Regions from separate parts of the Rhizobium sp. BR 314 genome, predicted to be linked through region 2. Evidence: riboswitches for the same ligand, from Rfam matches in the RefSeq annotation. Region 2 holds a riboswitch; the other holds the start of a gene.
The links. A riboswitch is a leader RNA that binds a small molecule or an ion and turns the genes downstream of it on or off. The one in region 2 is predicted to bind thiamine pyrophosphate.
Positions count from the first base shown of each region.

Region 1: another riboswitch for thiamine pyrophosphate. It lies ahead of thiB (thiamine ABC transporter substrate binding subunit); the one in region 2 lies ahead of thiC (phosphomethylpyrimidine synthase ThiC).

Region 1 is NZ_JARWLA010000003.1:56,348-63,748, forward strand. It holds gene QD461_RS05215 (RNA polymerase factor sigma-32) at 120-983, shown strand; gene QD461_RS05220 (M48 family metalloprotease) at 1,119-2,543, opposite strand; gene QD461_RS05225 (ATP-binding cassette domain-containing protein) at 2,921-3,649, opposite strand; gene thiP (thiamine/thiamine pyrophosphate ABC transporter permease ThiP) at 3,642-5,279, opposite strand; gene thiB (thiamine ABC transporter substrate binding subunit) at 5,290-6,318, opposite strand; TPP riboswitch at 6,369-6,485, opposite strand; gene QD461_RS05240 (MDR family MFS transporter) at 6,556-7,401, opposite strand, start outside.
Region 2 is NZ_JARWLA010000072.1:93-7,493, forward strand. It holds partial or broken gene QD461_RS35495 (porin) at 1-684, opposite strand, end outside; TPP riboswitch at 1,292-1,403, shown strand; gene thiC (phosphomethylpyrimidine synthase ThiC) at 1,495-3,321, shown strand; gene thiO (glycine oxidase ThiO) at 3,323-4,303, shown strand; gene thiS (sulfur carrier protein ThiS) at 4,294-4,491, shown strand; gene QD461_RS35515 (thiazole synthase) at 4,495-5,268, shown strand; gene QD461_RS35520 (thiamine phosphate synthase) at 5,265-5,879, shown strand; gene QD461_RS35525 (hypothetical protein) at 6,037-6,390, shown strand; gene QD461_RS35530 (urea carboxylase-associated family protein) at 6,499-7,362, opposite strand.

The sequences.
Region 1 (7,401 bases), on a different contig from region 2:
AATTTCGCATTTCACTCAATTGATTTTCATCCGAACAGCGATGTCCGGAAACGATGACTGCTGCCCTTCTCGTCGACCGCGGCATAGAGACGATTTGAGGCCGAACCTAGGAGATGCATATGACGAATATGTCTGCAGATCGGCGAATGATCAAAGTTGCGATGGCTGCTCCCTATCTCGATCGCGACGAAGAACATGACCTTGCCATACGCTGGAAGGACCATGAGGATCGCGGCGCCCGCAATCAGATCGCAACCGCCCATATGCGCCTTGTCATTTCGATGGCGGGCAAGTTTCGCAATTTCGGCTTGCCGATGAGCGATCTCGTACAAGAGGGCTATGTAGGTCTGTTGGAAGCGGCGGCAAGGTTTGAGCCGGAGCGGGAAGTGCGTTTCTCGACCTATGCCAGCTGGTGGATCCGGGCGTCGATTCAGGATTATATCCTGCGCAACTGGTCGATCGTTCGCGGTGGCACGAGCTCGGCGCAGAAAGCGCTGTTCTTCAATCTCCGCCGCCTGCGCGCGAAGCTGGCGCGAAGCGATTCGAACGTCACCGTCCAGGCCATCCATGAGGAAATCGCCGTGACGCTCGGCGTCAGCCTCGCCGATGTGCAGACGATGGATGCGCGTCTTTCCGGCAGCGACACGTCGCTGCAGGCGCCGTCGATATCAGGCGATTCCGAAAGCGCCGAGCGTATCGATTTCCTGATCAGCGACGAGCCGCTTCCGGACGAGCAGGTGTCCGACATGATCGATGGCGAACGTCGCCGTGTCTGGCTCGCATCGGCGCTGAAGCATCTCAATGAGCGTGAAATGAAGATCATCCGTGCTCGCCGCCTTGTCGAAGACGGGGCGACGCTAGAGGAGCTTGGTGCTGATCTCGGCATCTCCAAGGAGCGCGTCCGACAGATCGAAAGCCGTGCGATGGACAAGCTTCGCTGCGCCTTAGTCGATGCCGATCCGCGCATGGCGAGCTACGCCTGACAGCGACCTTCTCCCGGCTGGGAGAAGGTAATGCCCCTACAGCCTTTCCGTTTTTCTGCGAAACGCGAAAATGTGCTCTCTTGCGGCTACGCAATTTCGGGCGGACAACCGCTTCGCCCTTTTCCGGGAGTTGCTCTATTCGGCGATAATCTTGACCTTGTCGCCCGGTGCGATGCTTGCGCCGGTGGGCAGGGCATTGATCAATTTGAACAGGTCAAGCTTGCGGTCGGTGCCCATCATGCGGGCGGCAAGCGTGGTGATCGTATCACCGGGCTTGACGGTGACGACGCGCACGCGGAGCGGCTTTAGCGATGCTGCCTCGTCCGGCGTCATGTGCCGGAAGCTCGCGCGCAGCACATTGGCCGTCTGATCCAACTGGGCAATATTTCCCTTCGGAACTGCCGTCAGGAAGCGGAAGATCTGTGTGCGGTCGCGGATCACGGTGACGTCGAAGTCCCAGCGATCGGCAGAGGCGCGCGCGGTCGCTGCCGGCATGCCGTTGACGGTGATCGACTTGATCGACGTGGGATCGAGGCCCGTCACCCAACCGCTGGAAATATAGTTCGTCAGATTCTGGTTCTGCGTATCGGCTACACCATCGAAACGGATGGCGATGTCGCCCGGGCCGGTCGCCATGACGGCTTCGACCTTGTTGTCGATGCGAAAGTCGGGCGGTACGTCGAAGCGGATGCCGAGACCGCCATGCAGGAATGTTTGGCCGCGCACATAGCCTTCTTCAGGACTGTCGCCATAGAGCAGGCCATCAATGCCGCTCAGATAGTAGCCGCGCCCGGTGTCGCCAACTTTGCCTTCCTCGCCGAATTGGCGGGCATGCGCCTTGGCAAGGTCGATGCGCTGTGGCGTGCTTGGATGGCTCGACAAGAAGTCCAGGCTCTGATCGGCGTCGGAATTGGCCGTCATGAAGCGGCTGTAGTCTTCCATGGCATTGAGGAAGCGCGCAGCGGCGTAGGGGTCGTAGCCGGCTTGGCCGAGCGTGCGGATACCGATCTCGTCCGCCTGCAGTTCCTGCTGGCGCGAGAACGCGGCGAGACGCAGCTTGCCGCGGGCAAGCGCCTGCTTGCCGGCAAGATCGCTCGACAGAACTTCGGCAACGACGCGGCTGGCAATGACTTCAGCCTCTTCGCGCTTCTGCCGTTCGATGCCGTGGTTGGCCGTGACGTGCGCCATTTCGTGTGACAGGACAGCCGCGACTTCGGACGCGTCGTTGGCCAAGGCCAGCAGGCCGCGCGTCACGTAAAGATAGCCGCCCGGCAGCGCGAAGGCGTTGATCGACGGCGAATTGAGAATGGTGATGCGGTAGGACTGCTGCGGGTTCTCCGACACGCTGGTCAAGGCGCCGGCAATGCGGGCAACGAGGCGCTCCGTCTTGGCGTCCTTATACTCGCCGCCGTAGCTTGCGAGAATCCGCGGATGCTCGCGGGCACCCATTTGCGCGCGCGGGTCGTTCTTCTGTACCTCGGAAACGATCTGCGGGTTGGCCGAAGGCGAAACGCTCGGCTGATACGACTGATCCATAACAGTTTGGCAGCTGTTCAGCATCGCAGCGGCGACAAGGAGAGGCGCTAGGCGGCGCAAACGGGCTGCGACGGTCGCTCTGATCCTTCGTTCTGCTCGTTCGCTCTGCTTGTTTACCAGTGTCTCACTCATTTCGCTGCCATGCCGGCTCGGCGCCAAATCCGGTTGATCGTGACCGGGCGGATCATCGTCGCGCGCCGATAAAGGTTGCCTTTACCCCATCGATCCGCATTTGCCCGGACGGTCTCCACCCTTTGCTGTAGCCGATTTTGGCACCGGTTGCATAGCGAGACTCCGTTTAAATGTGGCAGCGTTGTATTTTAGCAAGCATTTCCCCGGACTTTCAGCCGCTCGGCGCGACGAAATTAAGGCAAAGCCCGTGGCATAATGCTGCGTCGCACTTAATGGCGGAGAAATGTTGTAAGTGCCGGGATGTCGGCAGTGTTTAGAAACGCCTCGATCGGGGCGGAAAGTGCGATTTTGCCGCCGTCGATAAAGACAGCATGGTCGGCAAGGCGCCGTACCTCCGCAGGATCGTGCGAGACGATCAGCACCGTATTGCGGGTTTCCCGGTGCAGGGTTTTCAGCAATTCAACCATGCCGGAGCGCAGTCCGGGATCGAGTGCTGCGAAGGGTTCGTCCAGGAGCAGGATCGGCTTGTCGCGCACCAATGCTCTGGCGAAAGCGGCACGCTGGCGTTCGCCGCCCGATAGGGTTCCAGGTTTGCGACGTTCGAAACCGGCCAGCCCGACGCGCGCAAGTGCCTCCGAGACCTTCTGCCGGTCCTGTGCGGAGAGCTTCAGTGAAGGGTTGATGCCCAGGCCGACATTGGTGAAAAGGTCGAGATGGGCAAAGAGATTGTTGTCCTGGAAGACGAGCGATACCGGCCGCTCGGCGGGATGCTTGCCGGTCACGTCCTGTCCGGCAAGGAGAACGCGGCCGCGATCGGGTTGTTCGAAGCCGGCCAAGAGATTGAGGAAGGTCGATTTGCCCGCCCCGGAAGGTCCGGCAACCGCAATGATCCTGCTTTGCGGCAATGCGCAATCGAAGCGGAAGTCATGCGTCCCGAGCCGCAATTCGACGCCTGTCATCGCGATGCTGCGTTCGATCATGTCGCTGCCGTCAGTCATTTTGCTTGCCTTCACCGTCGCGAGCGCCCTGGCCCGCCGTGCCTGCGATGGTGAGGAGAAAGCATACCATGCCGAGGATCAGGGCATATCCATCGGCGTCGTTGGTGCGGTAGCTGCCAAGCTTGCTGTAAACCAGCCAGGGCAGGGTCATCAGGCTGCTGGAGCCGAAGAGGGCCACGGCGCCGAGATCGCCGAGCGAAAGTGCCATGGCGAAGGAGAGCGCGGTGAAGAGGGGCTTGCGAAGGCCGGGCCAATCAATGAGCCAGAGTCGCGTTACGCCCTGAAGGCCAAGGCTTGCAGCCAGCCGCGCGGTGCGCCGCCGATGAACGGCATAGGCCGGCTCCAATACCCGGATAACGAAGGGAAGCGCCATCAGCGCGTTGATGATGACGATCAGGACTGCGGCGAATCGGCTGGGGTCGCCGAGCGGGCGGAGTGCCAGGAACCAGCCGGTCGCCAGCACGATCGGCGGAACGAGCAGAATGAGCGACGAGGCTCCCGTCAGGGTGGCCGCAAGGCTGCGCAGGCTCCACGATTTTTTGCGATCTGCTGAGATCACCGAGCGGGCATGAATGATGGCAAACGATATCACGACGGCCAAAAGCCCGGCGGCAAGCGCGATTCCGAGGCTGGTTATGGCTGCCTGCAGAAAGATCGCCTGACCGGCGAGCCTGAGAAGATTGCCCTCGAGACCGGCGACAATGACGGATGCGAGCGGCAGGCCGATAAAGAGAGCGGCGGCAAGCAGCATGGCGGCATCGGCCCATCGGGCGCCGCGCAGTTGCCCGTCGATGCGCCGCAGGGCGCGGCCACTCGTCAGCCCGTGGTCGTCCGCCGAGGGAAACAGCGTCATCGCTCCGAGGACCATCGCTGTGACGACGATCTGCAGCAGCGACAGCATCACGGCGCGGCCAGGATCGAAATCGAAACGCAACGCCTGATAGATCGCCACTTCCAGTGTCGTTGCAGCCGGGCCGCCGCCGAGGGTTAGCACCAGTGTGAAGCTGGTAGCGCAGAGCATGAAGATCAGGCCGGCAATGCCGGGGATGAGGCCGCGCAGCACAGGCCATTCGATAAAGCGGAATACGGAATGTGGTTTCATGCCGAGGCCGCCGGCCACCAGCCAATATTCCGCCGGCACGCGCTCCAACCCAGCCAGCATCAGCCGGCAGGCGAGCGGCATGTTGAAGAAGACATGCGCCAGCAGAATGCCGGGCAAGCCATAGATGCTGACGGGCTGCGACAAGCCGAGGGCGGCAAGCGCCTGATTGAGCAGGCCCTGCCGGCCCCATATGCCAAGCAGGCCGAGCGCGCCAATCAGCACCGGCAGGCCCATGGGTACGGCCATCAGCCGGATCAGCCAAAGACGGCCGGGAAAGTGCGGTTGGCGCGCAAGCGCCCGGGCGACCGGTATGGCAAGGGCGACGGAAAGCAATGTCGATAGGATCGCCTGCAGCAGTGTGAACCGCAGCACGCGCAGCAGGTAGGGGTCGGTCAATGGGTTGTCGCCGCCGGATTCGATACCGGCGGCAAGCAGGATTGCCACGGCGATCCCAACGAAAAGCGCTATGCCAGCGAGGCCGAGCGCCCCAGCGGAAATGGCGCGCCTTCGTTCGGATGCCGTGAGCATGGTCGCGATATCAGTTGCCGCTGGTGGCTGTCAGCCACTCGTCGATCCAGGCCTTGCGGTTCTTTTCGACGACATCGGGGCTGATGAGGAAGGTCTTTGACGGCACGACGAGCTTGCCGAAGGCGTCTGGCAGCGGCGTCGAGGTGGCCGAGACCGGCATCATCCAGTTGCTTGTTGGGATGATGTCCTGGAAGCCCGGAGAGACCATGAACTTCAGGAAGTCGTGGGCAAGGTCCTTATTGGGCGACGATTTGATGAGGCCGGCGACCTCGATCTGGATGTAATGCCCTTCGGAGAAGCTGGCGGCCTGATAGCGGTCGGTCTTTTCCTCGATCATGTGGTAGGCCGGCGATGTCGTATAGGAGAGCACCATCGGCGCTTCGCCCTTGGTGAAGAGGTCGTAGGCTTCCGACCAGCCGGGCGTTACCGTCAGGATGCGGCCCTTGAGCTTTGCCCAGGCATCGGCTGATTTATCGCCATAGATCGATTTTACCCAGAGCAGCAGGCCGAGGCCGGGCGTCGAGGTGCGGGGATCCTCGATGACGATCTTCTGCTTGGGATCGCCCTCGACGAGATCTTTCATGCTCTTAGGCGGATTCTTGATTGTCTGTGTGTCGTAGATGACGGCGAAATGGCCGTAGTCATAGGGCACGAAGATATCGTTCTTGAAGTCGCCGGGAACCTTGAGTGCCGAGGTATCGACACCGCTTGCGTCGAAAAGGCCGGTGTCCTTGGCTTCGTCGACGAGGTTGGTGTCGAGGCCGAGGACGACGTCGGCCTTGGTGCCGGCGCCTTCGAGCTTCAGGCGGGAGAGAAGCGCAACGCCATCGGTGACACTGACGTAATTGACCGTGCAGCCGCAGGTCTTTTCGAAGGCGACTTTGATCTTCGGGCCGGGACCCCATTCGGACGTGAAGCTCTCATAGGTATAGATGGTCAGCGTCTTGTCGGCCGCAGCTGCGGGCTGGACGGCGAAAAACGTCGTTCCGGCGGCGAGCGCCAGGCCGGTGATGAATGACAATAGCGAACGGTCGTGCATGGCAGCGCCTCCTCTTTGGTTTCGTCTTGAAGGGGAAAAGGGCGCTATGATTTCGTCACGCGTCTAATCCCTCCGCCGGTGTTAGCCGGATCAGGTTCCGCGGGTTGGCCGGTGAAAGCCTCTCAGCCAGATATCCGATAGGACACAAGGCACCCCGTTAGAGCGTCGGCAGATTTAGCCCTGTGACGAAGGGATGACAAGGGAAATGATTCCCTTGTCGATTGCAGCATGGAAGACCTACTCGGCAGCTTCTGCGACGGCGGCGCTTTCCTGTGCCTTGCTGGCGCCGGGAAGCTGCACGTTTTTCAGCGTAAGAGAGGTCAGCAGGCCGAGCAGGCAGATGCCGGCAGCGGTCATGAAAAGCGGGCTGAAGGCGCCCGCATAGGCGTTGGCGACGGCTTCGCGGGTTGCCTCGGGCAAGGCGGCCATCATCTTCGGAGTCAGCTGCTCGATATCGGACACACCGGATATCGAAACGCCGATATTGCCAAGCTTTGCGGCAATGATGGCGCCGTAGATCGAGATGGCGATCGAGGCGCCGCCCATGCGCGAGAGCGTGACGGCGCCGGTCGCAGCGCCGACGTCGCGGGCCGCTGCCGCGTTCTGCACGCCGATGACGGGCACCTGCTGGGCAAGACCGATGCCGATGCCATGCAGCAGCATCAAGGCACCGATGACGGTGATCGGCGTTCCGGCATGGACGAAGGCGAGCGATGCAAAGGCGATGGTACTGCAGGTGGCGCTTGCGACCGCGAAGGGCTTGTAGCGTCCCCTTGCTGCGATCAGCCGGCCGGCAGACAGGGAGCCGCAGACGAGGCCGCCGGTCAGAAGAATGAACAACAATCCGGTCATCGAGGGCGAAAGGCCGGTCGTGGTCTGCAGGAACAGCGCGAAGTAGTTGACCATGCCGATGGCGACGGCGCCGCTAGTGATCGAGATTACCAGAAGCCGGCCGAATGTCGGATTGCGGAAGAGCGACATGGGGACGATCGGCTCCGGAGCGCGGCGCTCGATGAAGACCCAGGTGACCGCGCAGAGGACGCCGAAAGCGATGATGCCGAGGCATTGCGGCGACAAGAGCGA
Region 2 (7,401 bases):
AACCTTGAAGCCCCATGCGCCGGACTTGAAGCCAGCACCGGCGACAACGTCAGGAGCGTAGTGGTTGGATTTGTCGTCTGTCCACCAGCTGGAGCCGTAGGAGTTCTTGCCGTCCGAAGTGGAGTTGCTGTCTTCGAGCGAGATGACTGCCGTGAAACCGTTGCCTGCATCGTAGTTGTAGGTCAACTGGTTCAGTTCGTACGGACCGTCATAGACCACGTCGTCGTTGATGACGTCGCCGGCATATCCGGTGTACGAGACATACTGCGAATCGGCCTTACCAACGAGGAAGCCGCCGAGGCTGATGTTGGCGAACAGCAGCTTGGAGTCGGTGGAGTTGCCTTCCTGCCAGTCCCAACGCATGACCATGTTGGTCTTCAGCGGGCCGTATTCGGTGTCGGTCGCGGTGTCGATGCTCAACTCAGCACGGGTGTGCCACAGCGTGCCGTTATGGGTGTTCGGGCTGTAGGCGTCATACCACTTGCCTTCGGTACGAACCATACCGCCGATCTTGAGGCAGGTTTCGGTGCCCGGAATGAAGAAGTAACCTGCACCATATGCGTCGCAGATGCGAACGTATTCCAGCGGCTCTGGCTCAGCGGCAACGATGGCGTCAGCCGCATGGGCACCGGATACTGCTGCCAGCGCGGCAGCGGAGCCGAGAAGAAGGCTCTTGATGTTCATTATAAACTCCTGGTTTTAATTCGCATTTCGAACTTACCGCGAGTGCAAAGCTGCAACACCACCTCAAAATTCGGTTCGGTCGAAACGCGACAGGCAGCCCGGCAGATACGCACATAATGTTGGCTTGAGTCCCCTCTAACCTCCATACTTGACCCCGCAGCAAAGGCCTTGAAATGCCTCTACCGATCCGGTCGATCAATCGACCGCAAGACAACTTGTGTCCTGCATCTGAGTTACAAACAGTCCGTATGTTTGTCAATTATGTGAAACCAAGCCTAGCATTAGTCTTGGATGCTGTTGCCTAAATGCAACTCCTGCCTGAGAGGCGTCGACAGTTCACCATTCATGGAAATGATGTGGCCCTATGTCGGAGGAGCGGACGGAACGCCCGCCCCGCATATGCCCGCGGGTTCAACTGGCCCAGACGCACGGCATGCCGATCCGCGACCGTTAATGGGGCCGCCCTATCGGCGAGCGCGGCCGGAGCAGGAAGGCAGCCCCCTTGCCCTCAACAATGCCACCACGAAGAATCAGTGGCTTTGGTCAAACGTGACCCATGACAACCCTAGCAGGGTTGACAGAAACGGAAGAGACGGCTTAGCCTTCCATCATTCACCAGGGGGGTCCCGGCAAGGGGCTGAGATACTGCTAGCGTGCGCAGTGACCCGTTGAACCTGATCCAGTTCATACTGGCGTAGGGACGGTGCGAGCGCTTGAAGGCTTCGGATTCCCGCTTGGATTCCATGCCGGCGTCTTTTCATCATTCCGGCTGATGACTGGGTCTCCAACCGCAACTTGGAGCCTCAAACCATGACCATTGCCGCAAAGAACATCACCCCAACCGTTACCACTGGCCCATTGCCGGCGTCACGCAAGATCTACATTCCCGGCGATATCCATAGCGACATCCGCGTGCCGATGCGCGAGATCAGCGTCCATCCGACAGCCGGCGAGCCGCCGGTCGTCGTCTATGATTCATCGGGTCCTTACACGATCGCAGGTGCCGATATCCGCATCGAACAGGGCCTGCCTCAGCTGCGCCGCGACTGGGTGCTCGCCCGAGGCGATGTCGAAGCCTATGAGGGCCGGCATGTCCGCCCGGAGGACAACGGCTTCGTCAGCGGCGACAGATTGACGCCGGAGTTTCCCGGGCAGCGGCAAGCTTTGCGGGCCAAGGATGGCAAGGCCGTGACCCAGCTTGCCTATGCGCGAGCCGGTATCATCACGCCGGAGATGGAATTCATCGCCATCCGCGAAAATCTCGGCCGCAAGGCGAAGGCCGAAGCCCTGATTCGCGACGGCGAAAGCTTCGGAGCCCATATTCCCGACCATGTAACGCCGGAATTCGTCCGCCAGGAAGTCGCCGCCGGGCGTGCGATCATCCCGGCTAACATCAATCATCCCGAAAGCGAGCCGATGATCATCGGCCGGAACTTCCTGGTGAAGATCAACGCCAACATAGGCAATTCCGCCGTCACATCCTCTATGGCGGAAGAGGTCGAGAAAATGGTCTGGGCCGCCCGCTGGGGCGCAGATACGGTGATGGATCTGTCGACCGGGCGCAACATTCACAACATCCGCGAATGGATCATCCGCAACTCGCCGCTGCCGATCGGCACAGTGCCGCTCTATCAGGCGCTGGAAAAGGTCGGCGGCATTGCTGAAGATCTGACCTGGGAGGTCTATCGTGACACGCTGATCGAGCAGGCCGAACAGGGCGTCGATTATTTCACCATTCATGCCGGCGTGCGCCTGCATTACATTCCGTTGACCGTCAATCGCGTTACCGGCATCGTCTCGCGCGGTGGCTCGATCATGGCCAAGTGGTGTCTCCATCACCATCGCGAGAGCTTCCTCTACGAGCATTTCGCCGAAATCTGCGACATCTGCCGCGCCTATGACGTCTCCTTCTCGCTCGGCGACGGCTTGCGCCCGGGCTCGATCGCCGACGCCAACGACGCAGCGCAATTCGCTGAGCTAGAGACACTGGGCGAGTTGACCAAGATCGCCTGGGCAAAGGATTGCCAGGTGATGATCGAAGGCCCGGGCCATGTGCCGATGCACAAGATCAAGGAGAACATGGACAAGCAGCTGGCCGTCTGCGGTGAAGCGCCCTTCTACACGCTCGGGCCGCTGACCACCGACATCGCGCCGGGCTACGACCACATCACCTCTGGTATCGGTGCGGCGATGATCGGCTGGTTCGGCACCGCTATGCTCTGCTATGTCACGCCGAAGGAGCACCTTGGCCTGCCCGACCGCAACGATGTCAAGACCGGTGTCATCACCTATAAGATCGCCGCCCATGCCGCCGATCTCGCCAAGGGCCATCCGGCGGCGCAAGTGCGTGACGACGCACTGTCGCGCGCGCGCTTCGAGTTCCGCTGGGAAGACCAGTTCAACCTGTCGCTTGACCCCGACACCGCCCGCAGCTTCCACGACGAGACCCTGCCGAAGGAAGCGCATAAGGTCGCGCATTTCTGCTCGATGTGCGGCCCCAAATTCTGTTCCATGCGCATTTCACACGACATTCGTGCCGAGGCGCAGAAGGAAGGACTGGATGCGATGGCGGCCAAATACCGCGATGGCGGCGATCTCTACATGCCGGTCGACACGTCGGCCCGTCCGGCCGAATGAGATGCGTGTGCTCATCAAAGGGGCCGGCGTTGCCGGCCTCACGGTCGCCCACGAACTTTCCATTCGCGGGGCAGATGTAACCGTTCTGGATCCATGCGCGAACTTCGATCAAGCGGCCTCGTGGCTCGCTGGCGGCATGCTGGCGCCCTGGTGCGAACGGGAAAACGCCGATGAGGCCGTGCTCAAGCGCGGCCTTGATGCCGCCGACCGATGGGGGGAGATTCTACCTGGCGAAGTCGTGCGCAACGGAACCCTGGTCGTCGCGTCGACACGCGATCAGAACGAGCTGAAGCGGTTCGCCGCGCGCACCACCTGTTATCGCTGGGTCGACGAGAATGAAATCGCGGTTCTCGAACCCGCCCTTGCCGGGCGCTTCAGGAACGGACTGTTCTTTGCGGAGGAAGCCCATCTCGATCCTCGCCGCGTGCTGCCTGGTTTGAAAGCACGGCTTCTGGCACATGGTGTTGCTTTTGTTGCAGCGGATGTTTGCGAGGATGATTTCCCTGAGATCATCGATTGCACAGGGGCTTCCCGAATCGGACACACTTGTGACCTGCGTGGCGTTCGCGGCGAGATGCTGTATCTCCACACGGAAGAGATCACGCTCGCCCGGCCCATCCGCCTGCTGCATCCGCGCGTTCCGGTCTATATCGTCCCCCGCGACAACGGGCTTTTCATGGTCGGAGCCACCATGATCGAAACGGACTTCGACGGGCCGATCACGGCACGATCGCTGATGGAACTGTTGAATGCGGCCTATGCACTGCATCCGGCCTTCGCCGAGGCCACCCTGGTCGAAACCGGTGCCGGCATCCGCCCTGCCTTTCCCGACAATTTTCCGCGCGTGACCCGAGAAGGCAAAACCACAAGCCTCAACGGCCTTTACCGCCATGGTTTCTTATTGGCGCCGGCAATGGCGGTCGACGTTGTGGATCTTGTCTTTCCCGAGGTGTCAGATCAGAGGAGCCCCAGATGCGCCTGATTATCAATGGCGAGACCCAGACCATCGCCGTCACCACACTTTCACAGCTACTTGCAGCGCTCGACTACGAGGGCGACTGGCTCGCAACGGCGGTCAATGGCGATCTCATCCACCGGGAGGATCGCGACGACCATGCGCTGAACGACAATGACAGGATCGAAATCCTCACTCCGATGCAAGGGGGCTGAACCATGCTCGACCTTTACGGCGTCAAAGTCGCATCACGCCTTCTTCTCGGCACCGCGCGCTATCCTTCACCGTCGGTTCTCGCCGAGGCAGTCAAGCGATCCGCGACGGAGATCGTCACGGTGTCGCTACGGCGCGAGGCGGCAGGCGGACGCAGCGGCGGCGCATTCTTCGAGATGATCCGTCAACTCGGCGTTCGCGTTTTGCCCAACACCGCCGGATGCCACGGCGTCTCGGAAGCGGTACTGACGGCAAAGATGGCCCGCGAGGTATTCCAGACCAACTGGATCAAGCTCGAGGTGATCGGCAATCACGACACGCTGCAGCCGGATGTCTTTGGATTGGTCGAGGCGGCGCGGATTTTGACAAGCGAAGGCTTTGAGGTCTTCCCCTATACGACGGACGATCTGGTCGTGGCCGAACGACTGATGGAAGCCGGATGCAAGGTCCTCATGCCTTGGTGTGCGCCAATCGGTACCGCGGCAGGGCCGCTCAATCCGTCCGCTCTTCGCTCGATGCGGGCGCATTTTCCCGAAATGCCGTTGATTGTAGACGCCGGCATCGGCCGGCCCTCGCATGCGGCATCCGTCATGGAACTGGGCTTCGATGCGGTGCTGTTGAACACCGCCGTCGCCGGAGCACGCGATCCGGGCATCATGGCAGAAGCGTTTGCCGGGGCCATCGATGCCGGAAGACAGGCCTTCAATGCGGGCCTGCTGGAGCCGCGCGACATGGCCGTGCCATCAACGCCGGTCATCGGAAAGGCGGTGTTTGCATGAGGCTCGATCCATTTTATCTGATCGTCGATAGTGCGGCATGGATCGAGAGGCTGGTGCCGCTCGGCGTCAAGCTTGTGCAATTGCGTATCAAGGGTCGCCCACTTTCGGAAATCCGAGCGGATATCCGCAGGGCAAAGGCCATCTGCGCGACCAACGGATGCCAATTGGTCGTCAATGACTATTGGCAATTGGCTATAGAGGAAGGCTGCGATTTCCTCCATCTCGGCCAGGAGGATCTGGCGGTGGCAGATCTTGGCGCCATTCGCAAAGCAGGGTTGAAGCTCGGGCTTTCGACCCATGACGGCGCCGAGCTGCAAACAGCGCTCGCAGCCGACCCCGACTACATCGCCCTCGGGCCGATCTACCCCACCATTTTGAAAGCCATGCCTTGGGCAGCCCAAGGTCTCGAACGCATCGGCGAGTGGAAAGCCATTGCCGGCAATATTCCGCTTGTCGCGATCGGTGGCCTGACCGTGGAGCGGATCCCTGGGGTATTCGAGAACGGCGCCGACTGCGCTGCCGTCGTGACCGATATCACGCGCAATCCCAATCCCGAATCGCGGACACTGGAATGGCTGAAATCGACACGCAGGCACGATTCGGTTGGCTGACCCATTGCGGAATCGCCTCCAAAACGGCAGAGTTTTCAGGCACTTGCGCCGATGAACGGCCCATTCATAGAATATTCAGCTGAACATAATCATGCTCTAGACGTTGAATAGATAGCTCGCGTATTCGCTGAGCACGACGACTGCTTTGGAGGTAGTCATGATAAAGAAAAAGATTCTCACGGTTTTGCTGGCCGCAACGGTGGTCGGCGGCGCGCTGGCTCCCGCAAGCTACGCACAGGCGCAGTATTATGACGGTCGCGCACCCTATCGCGGCGACTGGCGTGGACATGACGACTGGCGCCGCCATCATCGTCACAACAATGGCGCGGCAATCGCAGGCGGCCTAGCTGCTGGCCTCATCGGCGGCCTTATCGTCGGCGGCGCCCTTTCCAACCGGGGTCCGGTCTACGAAGTCGCCCCCCCGCAGCCGAGATGCTGGTTTGAGAGCCAACCGGTTCAAAATCAGTATGATGACGGCTATCACTACGAGCGCGTACGCGTCTGCAACTAAGCGGCCGATGAGCTGTCTGCCCTCGCAGATGCCAGATCTGATAAAGAATTTTGATTTGCCGGTGGTCTGACCGCCGGCAATATCTATGTTTGGCGACTATCCGCCCACTTAAAGACCATGCGTTCTCGGATAGGCATTCGGCTCGGGAAAATCCCGACCAGCAAGGCTCGTGCGATCAGGCCGCCAGATCTCGATACCCAACGGATAGCAAGGCGCCGCATCGCTTGAGTGGCCGCTGCCGCAATCGCCGCCCGGGCAGGCGGAAATGGCGCCCAGAAGATCAATCTCCGCAAAGAATTCGATGAAATCACCGGGCCGCACTGGGCTCGCTTTCATGAAATATTGATGAGTGTCGCGCGTGAAGCCCGTGCACATGAAGACATTCAGCACATCATGCACGTGCATTTCAGCGTCCCGAACGGGGATACCAGTTGCTGACGCAAGCGCGCGCGACAAATTCGAGTGGCAGCAATGGTGGTAATCATTACCCTTCAGCAGCCGGTTCGTATAGGGATCGCAGCGCGTGCCGATGACATCATGAACGCCGGCGCCATCCTTATCCCAGCCATACCAGCCAAGCGTGTCATGGGTAATCGTCGCCATCGGGCGCAGATAGGGCAAGTTGCTCCACAGCCGATCGCCGACGCCGACATGCGTGGCGTGAAGCGCCCGCGTTTTGCCGCTAAAGAAGCGCTCCGAAAGGTCGTCGGCGTTCCACAGATTCAGGTCGCCGACCTGCGGCCCCTCCCTGCCAACGATGCGAAAAAAGTGGCCCTTAGGCACCCGAAAGCTGCCGGCGTCCCGCGGTGGTACAATGATCTCGTCGACCTTAGTCATGCTTTGCCTTGCGGCCTGAAGAATATTCAACCCGGAAGGCGGCAAGGTCTCATTCGGATAGACAACGACCGGCGGCTTGCTGCGCCGTTCCTCTGCATCAGCTGGCGCGGCAACATCGCGGATTTCTTGCTTCATTGTCATATAGATCCTTGGACGGTTGAGGATTTAAACCTT